3 regions of the Clostridium sp. BJN0013 genome follow, and region 1 is predicted to be linked to each of the others. Evidence: riboswitches for the same ligand, from Rfam matches in the RefSeq annotation. Region 1 holds a riboswitch; each other region holds the start of a gene.
The links. Region 1 has a riboswitch for S-adenosylmethionine ahead of nifB (nitrogenase cofactor biosynthesis protein NifB). Riboswitches for the same ligand answer to the same signal wherever they lie in the genome.
Positions count from the first base shown of each region.

Region 2: it holds a riboswitch for S-adenosylmethionine, as region 1 does, so the genes downstream of both, AB3K27_RS17155 (methionine ABC transporter ATP-binding protein) here and nifB (nitrogenase cofactor biosynthesis protein NifB) in region 1, are expected to answer to the same signal.
Region 3: it holds a riboswitch for S-adenosylmethionine, as region 1 does, so the genes downstream of both, AB3K27_RS09270 (methyl-accepting chemotaxis protein) here and nifB (nitrogenase cofactor biosynthesis protein NifB) in region 1, are expected to answer to the same signal.

Region 1 is NZ_CP162495.1:1,078,989-1,082,274, reverse strand. It holds gene AB3K27_RS05745 (ABC transporter permease) at 1-441, opposite strand, end outside; gene nifB (nitrogenase cofactor biosynthesis protein NifB) at 471-1,742, opposite strand; SAM riboswitch class I at 1,917-2,020, opposite strand; gene AB3K27_RS05735 (hypothetical protein) at 2,295-3,284, shown strand.
Region 2 is NZ_CP162495.1:3,304,679-3,307,964, forward strand. It holds gene AB3K27_RS17145 (MetQ/NlpA family ABC transporter substrate-binding protein) at 1-521, opposite strand, end outside; gene AB3K27_RS17150 (methionine ABC transporter permease) at 547-1,215, opposite strand; gene AB3K27_RS17155 (methionine ABC transporter ATP-binding protein) at 1,212-1,991, opposite strand; SAM riboswitch class I at 2,193-2,297, opposite strand; partial or broken gene AB3K27_RS17160 (GPR1/FUN34/YaaH family transporter) at 2,441-2,635, shown strand; gene AB3K27_RS17165 (DUF4317 domain-containing protein) at 2,642-3,286, opposite strand, start outside.
Region 3 is NZ_CP162495.1:1,766,751-1,770,036, reverse strand. It holds gene AB3K27_RS09275 (GMC family oxidoreductase N-terminal domain-containing protein) at 1-281, shown strand, start outside; gene AB3K27_RS09270 (methyl-accepting chemotaxis protein) at 364-2,001, opposite strand; SAM riboswitch class I at 2,081-2,184, opposite strand; gene AB3K27_RS09265 (GTP-binding protein) at 2,293-3,286, opposite strand, start outside.

The sequences.
Region 1 (3,286 bases):
TATTATCGATATTTTGGCTACCTCTCCAATTCCAAAAAGTAAAATAAAAACTGGAAGTAATGAAAAAGGATTCACCTGAGCTAAAATTTGAAGTAGGGGATCTAAAAATTCCTCAACCTTTTTAAATCCTCCCCCAAGTAAGAAGCCTAATGGTAGTGCTATAACTGCTGCCAGCATGAACCCTATTATGGCTCTCATAAGACTTACTTTAACATGTACTATCATTTCATTTTTCAATATAAGATCCCAAATTGTACTAATGGTTTCTGAAAAAGTAGGTATAAATTGGTGATCAGCTATACCTACTATGGGGGCTATCTGCCAAAAAACCAGAAACAATACAATGGCTAAACTTTTTCTTAAAATTTTAATTACCAATTCATTAAAACTGCCCTTGCTATTTGAAATTTTTATATTTTTTGTCATATTTTTTATATTCATATTTACCATTCCCCTTTGTACTTGAATATTTATGAATCTTTTTCAAGTAATTCTATGGCTTTTTTTATACTCTGTTCTATACTAAAATACATTTGAAATACTTTTATTCCCTTCTCATGCAGCATGGTCAAAGGTTCAAAACCTATCCTCAATACAAGTACTGCATTGCAATCCTCTATGCTTTTTAAGATATTTGATATCTTATTATCATGGCCATCACATTCACTTATACCACTGCAGTATTTGTTTATGATCCTTTTTTCTTTAAGTTCAATTTTCCCGTTTATTACATCATATATATAGAATTGTGACACATGTCCAAAATGTGCATCTACATTTACACCGGACTTAGTTGCAACTGCAAATCTATATTTACTCTTCTTATAAATTTTTTCTTTACTGTTAAGCTTAACTATATTTTTCCCTTTAAAATCATGTTCAGTATCATTTCTAAATTCACTAGATATATCCTTGTCTAAAGTTCCTATTGCATCTGCCCTACATTGTTTGCAATGATACATCTGCTTTAAATCCAGTTCGCATTTTTTTCTCATATGGTTTAACTCCAAATCACTTACAGTAGGCATATTCTCAAATACACTACCCTTAACAGGTATAAGAGGCATAATGTTTGTCATGTATGCTCCACACTCTTTAACTTTTTTAACTACTTCTGGAATATGATTGCTATTAATTCCTTTTATCATAACAATATTTACCTTGCATATTATACCTTTTTGAGTAATATATCTAAGACCTGATAATTGATTATTTAACAATACATTCCCTGCCTCTTCTCCTTCAAGAACACTTCCTAGATAATTAACATATTTATATATTTTGCCACTTATTTTAGGATCCACTGCATTTATAGTTATAGTGACATGAGTGACCCCCAGTCTTATTATTTCATCTGCATAAAAAGGCAACATCAATCCATTGGTAGAAAGACAAAATGTAATATTTGGTGATTCCTTTTTTATTAACTCTATAGACTTTTTAGTTTCTTCAAAATTTGCCAGTGGATCTCCTGGACCTGCTATACCCACTACAGTCAAATTTTTCACTTTTTCTTTTACTATATTAAATTTATCTCTAGCTTCCTCAGGAGTTAAAACTTCACTGGTAACCCCTGGTCTAGTTTCATTCACACAATCATATTTTCTATTGCAAAAGTTACAGCTTATATTACACTTTGGTGCTACAGGGATATGCATTCTTGCATATTTATGGGCAATACAGTTGTAACAGGGATGGGTTAATGTCCTCTCTTCTATACTTCTTGCAAAATCTATGCTCATATTTTATTTATCTCCTCTCTGCATAACTTAAATATAAAAAAAGACTAAGTAAACCGAATAAAATTCAGTTTACTTAGTCTCCAGTGTGTCTGGTCAACTAAGGTATCGAAATTAATATTATACAATAAAAAACTTCTTACAGATGAAATGTAAGAAGTTTAACTCTTTCTTAATGTCTCATCTTTCAGGTTACCCCGCAGGAATTAGCACCATTGAATAAATAACATCCAGGTTGCCGGGCATCATAGGGCCAGTCCCTCCGCCTCTCTTGATAAGAAATTTTATATTAAATTTTAACTAACATAATGTGTATTTTTACTTGTTGATAGTACTATACAATTTTTTAGTTCTTTTGTCAATAGCTAATTTTTTATAATTTAAAATTTTTTTTGTAGATTTCAATCATTTATCAACCTCATATATAATTGTTTAATTTACACAAAGTTTATATGTTTTTTAAAAATTTTTCTTGCTTTTTTACACTTTATATTGATATAACTAAGTCATGAGAGATACGCCTGGAATCTCAATATTGATTTGGAGGATAATAAAATGGATAATAAATCTGTACAGGGAAAAGTTCAAACAGTATTAGGTCTAGTAGACAGCAATAAATTGGGATTTACTATTACACATGAGCATCTTTTGATGGATATGTCTATATTAGTTCCAAAGTTTGTTACTCTTCTATTCAGAAAAATAGCTAGGAATATGAAGAAAACAAATGTAGACGATGCAATCCATGAAGCCATTTTATTCAAAAAAGCTGGCGGCAATACCATTGTTGACGTGACACCTCGTCATATTCGTTTTGATACCCAGGTGTTGGTACGTATTGCTAAAGAGACAGGAATCAACATTGTTATGGGTACGGCTTATTATATTGAACCCACATTGCCAAGGGACATGAATAACAAGACTATAGAAGATATTGCCAATGAGTATATTAATGACATTACAAAGGGTTTCGATGATACTGGAATTAGGGCAGGCATCATTGGAGAAATTGGTTGTTCCTGGCCAATCACGGAAAATGAGATAAAATCTCTTAAAGCAGCAGCAATTGCTCAAAAGGAAACTGGAGTACCAATAAGTATTCATTCTGCTTTTCATCCTGATGCACCATTTGAGATTTTAATAATATTAACAGAAGCTGGTGCTGACCCAGAACGAATTATTCTAGGTCATATGGAATTTGCTTTTTCTAATGAAGCAAGATTAAAATTTGCTGATTTGGGCTGCCATATACAGTTTGATAGTTTAGGAGTTTCTGACACGGTGTTTAAAAGGTCTGGTTGTAAGATAACAACAGACGTTCAACGTGTAGACCAAATCAAGGAACTGATTGAACATGGTCATTTGGGCCAGATACTGGTTTCTCACGATTTCTGCACTAACGATTGTATGACTTATACTGGTGGTCCAGGTTATATTCATATACCAACTAAAATTCTACCATTAATGAAGGAAAAAGGCCTGTCAGATGCACAAATTCATACAATAACAGTAGACAATCCTGCACATATTCTAAGTATTACATAATT
Region 2 (3,286 bases), 1.9 Mb from region 1:
GAAGGCGTAGCATTATAATTAGATATTCCAGATTTTAATTTAATAAGTTTTTGGGCTTCAAGAAGAGCTAAAGCTCTGTATTCATTTGAAGGATTATTGGGTATAGCAATCTTGGCGCCATCTTTAAGTTCATCTTTAGATTTAATTTTATCAGAATAAAAACCTATGGGTTCCACATGAACTTTTCCAGCCACTGCAAAATTATATCCTTTTTCTTTAGTTACAGACTCTAAATAAGGTACATGTTGAAAATAATTGGCATCTATTTGTTTTTCCTGTAAAGCTGGATTTAACTCATCTTCGCTATCTAAAACAATAACTTGTAAATCTATCCCCTCTTTTGCCAGTGCAGGTTTTATATGATTCAATATTTCTGCATGTGGCACTGCCGCTGCTCCTATTTTCACCACAACCTTGTCATTTTTACTGTCTGCACTTTTTGAGTCATTCCCATTGCTGCAACCTGAAAATAATCCTACAACCAACGCCAAAACTAAAAATATTATACTTTTTCTCTTCATATTGATTTATCCCCCTTAAAAATAATCAATCAAATTTATATCTCTTTTTATTTACATGTTTAGAAATGCGATCTCCTGAAAACTGTATAAACTGTACTAAAAAAATTAATAATATTACTGTAGCTATCATTATATCCTCACGAAATCTCTGATAACCAAAACGTATTGCCAGACTTCCTAATCCCCCTGCACCTATGACCCCAGCTATAGTGGTAAATTCAATAATAGATATAATTGAAATTGTAATTCCCTTTATAAGGGAAGGAAGTGCCTCCGGTATTAAGACCTTTGATATAATCTGAAATGGTTTTGCTCCCATAGATAATGCTGCTTCAATTTTTCCCCATTCTACTTGTTCTATGGATGTCTCAATAATTCTAGCCAAAAGAGGTGATATTCCTATGGATATAGGTACAATAGCCGCCTTCATACCAAGTGTAGTCCCTACAATTGACCTAGATAAGGGCAGTAAAACTACAATTAATATTATAGAAGGAAGAGATCTTATTGCATTTACTATAGTAGCTAATATCTTATTTAACCTTTCATTCTCCAAAATATGTCCTTTTTTAGTAACAACAAGAATAATTCCAAGTGGCATCCCTATAAGTAAAGCTATACTGCCAGCTATAATCACCATTTCTATAGTTTCTGATAATCCCTTTAGAACAAATATTTTAAAATCATCAGTCATATTACCTCCCCTCCAACACATTCCGAATTCACACTGAGATTTGCCATTATTTTAACAAATTTTTTTGCAGTGTTACTTTTAGGATTTAAAAATACTGAATTTGTGCTTCCTGCTTCTACGATACTACCATCTTCAATTACTGCCATATTATTGCATATATATTTAATAACATCTAATTCATGAGTTATAAGTAATATAGTTAAATTCAGTTTCTTATTTATATCTCTTAAAAGTTCCAATATAGAATAAGTGGTTTGTGGATCTAGGGCAGAAGTAGCTTCATCACTTAACAAAACATCTGGTTCATTGGCTAGAGCCCTTGCTATACCTACTCTTTGCTTTTGACCTCCACTTAGTTGTGCAGGATAAAAGTCCACTTTATCACTTAGTTCCACTAAATTCAATATTTCATACACTCTATTTTTTATTTTTTCTTCAGAATAACCAGCTATTTTTAAAGGAAAAGCTACATTTTTATATACATTCATTGAATCAAATAAATTAAAATCTTGAAATATCATTCCAATTTTTTTTCTGGCTTCTCTAAGCTCAGCTTTATTCATAGCTGTAATATCATTATTTCCAATAAATATACTTCCAGAAGTAGGTTCTTCAAGTCTGTTCAAATATCGTATCATAGTAGACTTTCCAGCTCCGCTAAATCCTATGATGCCAAAAATATCTCCTTTTTCAACTTTAAGATTTATATCCTTCAAAACTTCAACTTTACCCCTAGGTGTATTAAATGTTTTATTTAAATTTCTTATATCTATCATATAATTGGTCTTTACCCCCTTACCCAGCATTTACCTATATACTTCTTATTTTAATTTAAATAAATATATCAAAACAAAAAAGACTAAATCTTATACTTATAAAGTTAAGATTTAGTCTCCAGTTTTTCTGGTCAACTTTTAGATTGATTAAATTATAAAAACTCAGGGGGGTAAATCCCTGAGTTTACATCCTCAATGATTACCTCATCTTTCAGCTACAATGCTGCAGGATTTAGCACCAATGCATTACATAATGCTGGTTGCCGGGCTTCATAGGGCCTTTCCCTCCGCCTCTCTTAATAAGTTATGATATTTAATTATTTAATATTGTAGTAATTAGTATATCAGTGCTCAGGTATATTGTCAATATTTTTATAATATAAAATTTAACAACTTTTAATTTACTGAAAATAGAATAATTTTATTTATCTTTGGGCAGAAAAAATTAAATTCAATACATTAAAATCGCTAACTGCAATCCATCTGCATTGGGGCTATTTGGACTTGCTGTTGTAACTTTAGTAGCTTCCTCTCAGAAACTTGGCATCACTGAAGGCACTTCTTTCGTAATTCCCTGAGCAATATTTTTAGGTGGTTTTGCTCAACTATTTGCTTGTATTAATGATTCTAAAAGACAAAATACATCCCTTTTAAATATATTCTTCTATTTTCTCTGTTTCCAAATTGAATCCATCTATAATCATATCCTCTTTAAGTTCTATCAGCAAACACTTCTTTCCAAATTTGTTAACTACCTGCTTTACAGCACTTAAATCTTTTGGACTTATGGTTATATTGGTATTTTCATTTTCTATCTTTATAGATTTACTCTTAAAATCTGGCATTACATTTCTAACCTTAAATTCATAATCTCCTCCACACACTTCCTCAAAAGCACTCTTAACTACTCCTGTATTTTCCACTCCGCTTTCCTCTAATACTCTAGTTACTTCATTTATATCTAAAATAAGTTCTTCTTCCTTCTGACTTTCAAATTTTTCGTTTATTCTTTCATATATATCCTGAACTATGTCAGGTTTTATTTTTCCTCCCAATGCAGTTCCTAAAATAACATTAAAGTTTTCCTTTTCTTCTAAAGCTGTAGGTTTAATATTACACTCTAATATCTCTTCTACAAAAATATTATTTATGTTCTTTGATTTTGAAGAATAATAAATTATCTTATTTACATCTACATACTGAAATGTAAAACTTGGAAACATAAATCCCTCTAAGGGCGAATTTAAATTTATAACCATGTCTAATGCAGAATTAGGTTTAAATTTCATTTCCGT
Region 3 (3,286 bases), 690 kb from region 1:
GAGATAAACTTGCAGCAATTGCAGCGGATATACTAAAAAAAGCAGGAGCTAGTAAAATCATACGTACAGACTGTACCTCTGGCCTATTGGTTCATATGCAGAGCACTATGCGTATGGGATATGTTACTGATACAAATTGCGAAGCAAAACAGGTAAAAAGACTATTTATTGCAGACAACAGTGTACTATATAACAGCTTAGGAGGAGCTAATCCTACTCTTACAACACAGGCTCTGGCAACACGTACCGCAGAAAAAATAGTCCATAAATATTTTAATTAACTGCAAATTTTTGCTATATTCCTAAATAAGTGATTCTATATTCAGGGGAAGTTTTTTCCACCTGAATCTTAGAATTACTTGATTATCCTAATATCAAATCTCCCATTAATACTCCTGTAATTTCACTTTCTTTATTTCTAACTGGAACTGAAAGAGCTATACAATAATTATTGGTATCTACAGATATATAGGGCTCAGATTGATATTCCTTTCCTTTTATTGATTCTTTAAAATAGGGTCTGTGGGAAAAACTAGTATATATCTCTTCCTCACTATAATCCAATGTTATAGCTTTTCTAAGCCCATCCCTCTGTACCAATCCAAATAATTCAAAATAAGGGTATTTATTTATATTTTTTGTTAATATTTCAGTACAAATATTATAATCCATGGTACTTAAACCTTCAATTTGTGCTATCTGCCTAAGTACCTCTAATCCTGTTTCTATATTCTTATACACTTCCTCATCTACATTATAATCTTTAGCAAAAGAGGATATGCCCTCTTTTAAGTTTTTATTCATATCTGACAAATTCGATATAGAATCAAAGGCATTTTTCATAGCAGATAACTGTTCTTGGGAAGCTGACGCTACTTGCTGGGTAGCTTCAGAAGTATTTTCTGATATTTCACATACCTTTCTCATAAGATCTCTTGTATCAATTACTTTTTTATTTTGTATATTTATAACTTTATTTATATCTTCTATGGAATCTATAGATTTTTTACTTTCTATATATATATTATCTAAATTTTCTTTTGTAGCATTGGAAAATGTTATGGTTTCACTAAATATTTTAGCTTCATTATCCATGTTAGCAGATATGTCCGTTATTTCTGATTTAATCTCATCTATTATATACTGAATTTCTTTGGCCTGATTGGAGGATATAGCAGCCAGTTTTCTTATTTCATTTGCCACTACTGCAAAACCTGAACCACTTTCTTTTGCCTTTGCAGCTTCTATAGAAGCATTTAAGGAAAGCAAATTAGTATTTTTACTTATATCATTTACTGCATCTGCTATATTTTGAATTTTAAAAGCTTTTTCATATAAATTTTTTACTTTTGATACTAAGTCTATATTTAAATCTGAAGACTGGTTCATCTTTTCAATTAATTCTTCATAAGTTTCACTACTGTGTTTTACTACTTCCATCATAGAATGAGCATTATTTGCAACCAATTCTCCATTTTGTGATATGGATTTATGTCCTTCCACAAATTCTTTAATAAGTGTTTCCGTTTTAATTGCATCATTCATCTGTTCTATCATATCCTGGGATATATTATTTATAGCAGAACTGGTTTCTTCACCTGATCTCTCTACCAATAATGCATTTGAGCTTAAATCTTCGCAGTAATTTACAACTTTATCAGTCATTATATTGGTTTCATTTATAAATCCCCGTATACTTAGAATCAATATATTTATACTTGAACACAGATCACTAAAAATACTTTTATCATATATTTTTATTTTTTTTGTTAAATCTCCCCGGGATATCTCTTCTATAGACCCGCTAATATCTTCCAAGGATTTAAGAGTGAAATTTAATATTATAAGAACAGCCGTAACTAAAATTACAATTAATAAGACCCATACAATATTATTTAATATAATACCCTTTCCTCCAATAATACTAGAAACAATAAAAACTAATAGTGTTAAAAATACCGAACTTACTCCAAATATAAGGCCTATCCTTTTACCTTTCATATTTAAAACCTCCTAAAAACAAAATTGAAATACAAAAACCTCTTCTTAATAATTAAGAAGAGGCCAAAAATATAGCATCCTCTCATCTCTAAGGAAATTTCCTTCAGGATTTAGCACATTTCTAGAATGTCTAGCTGTTGCCGGGTTTCATAGGGCCAGTCCCTCCACCTCTCGTGATAAGAGCGTATATAATATGTATTCATTTTTTATTACAATAAATTATATACATTATGACTATAATTTGTCAACAACTTTACAGGATTCAAAATTGATTTTTAATACTATATTTTATCAATAGCCAAGTGTTTTTATAATATCTTTAACTTTTACATCCGAATTAAATTCTGGATTATCTATATAGAGCATTATAACTGGATAATCAGCCCTTTCATACTTAAATATATTATCACTATCTTCACTAAAAACAGTTGGATTTCTCTTTTTATATACTTCTTTAGGCGCATCTATGAATATTTCTACATAATTCTCCGCTCCAATTATATTTTTTGCATATTCTCTATCCCCTTTAAATCTGCTTACAGATGTAACTATGGTTATGGTGCCGCTATCTGCAAATAAATTAGCCACTTCTGCAATTCTTCTAGTCTGTTCATGGGCATCTTCTGAATTAAATGTAAGATCGGAGCTGAGTCCAAACCTTAGATGGGAAGAATCAAGATAGTATACTTTTTTCCCTAAATCCACAAGTTTTTTCTCAAGTTTAACTGCTATTTCATTTTTTCCACATCCAGGCAGCCCTGTAAGCCAAATAACTCTTCCTTTCTGGCCCAGTTTCAACTCTCTATCTTTTCTTGATACAAGTCTTTTTCTTATGGATATATTTTTACTTTTTACATCTTTTATTTCCCTTTTCAACGAATCTTCTATATTTGAAATAATTCCTCCACCGCTTATATCGTAGCCATCTACTATAACAAATCTTCCTGTAGATTGAAACTGACTGAATTCATCAAAACATATAGGTTCTTCCGTTTTTATAGTAACTTCTGCTACATCATTTTTCTTTAGAAAATTTAGATTTTCACTGCTATTTAATGTAGATGCATCAATTATTTTGTTTACAGATATTATATTGAATTTTACCTCCTGAGTTTCAATTTTAAGTTTATAGGTCTTATCCTTTACCAATTTATTATTTCCAAGCCAGAATACATTGGCATTGAACACATTTCCTACGGTAATTGGAGAACCTTTGTGACATATAACTTCCCCCCTTTTATTGTAAAATTCATCTTCTAGAGTAATACCTACAGACATACCTGCA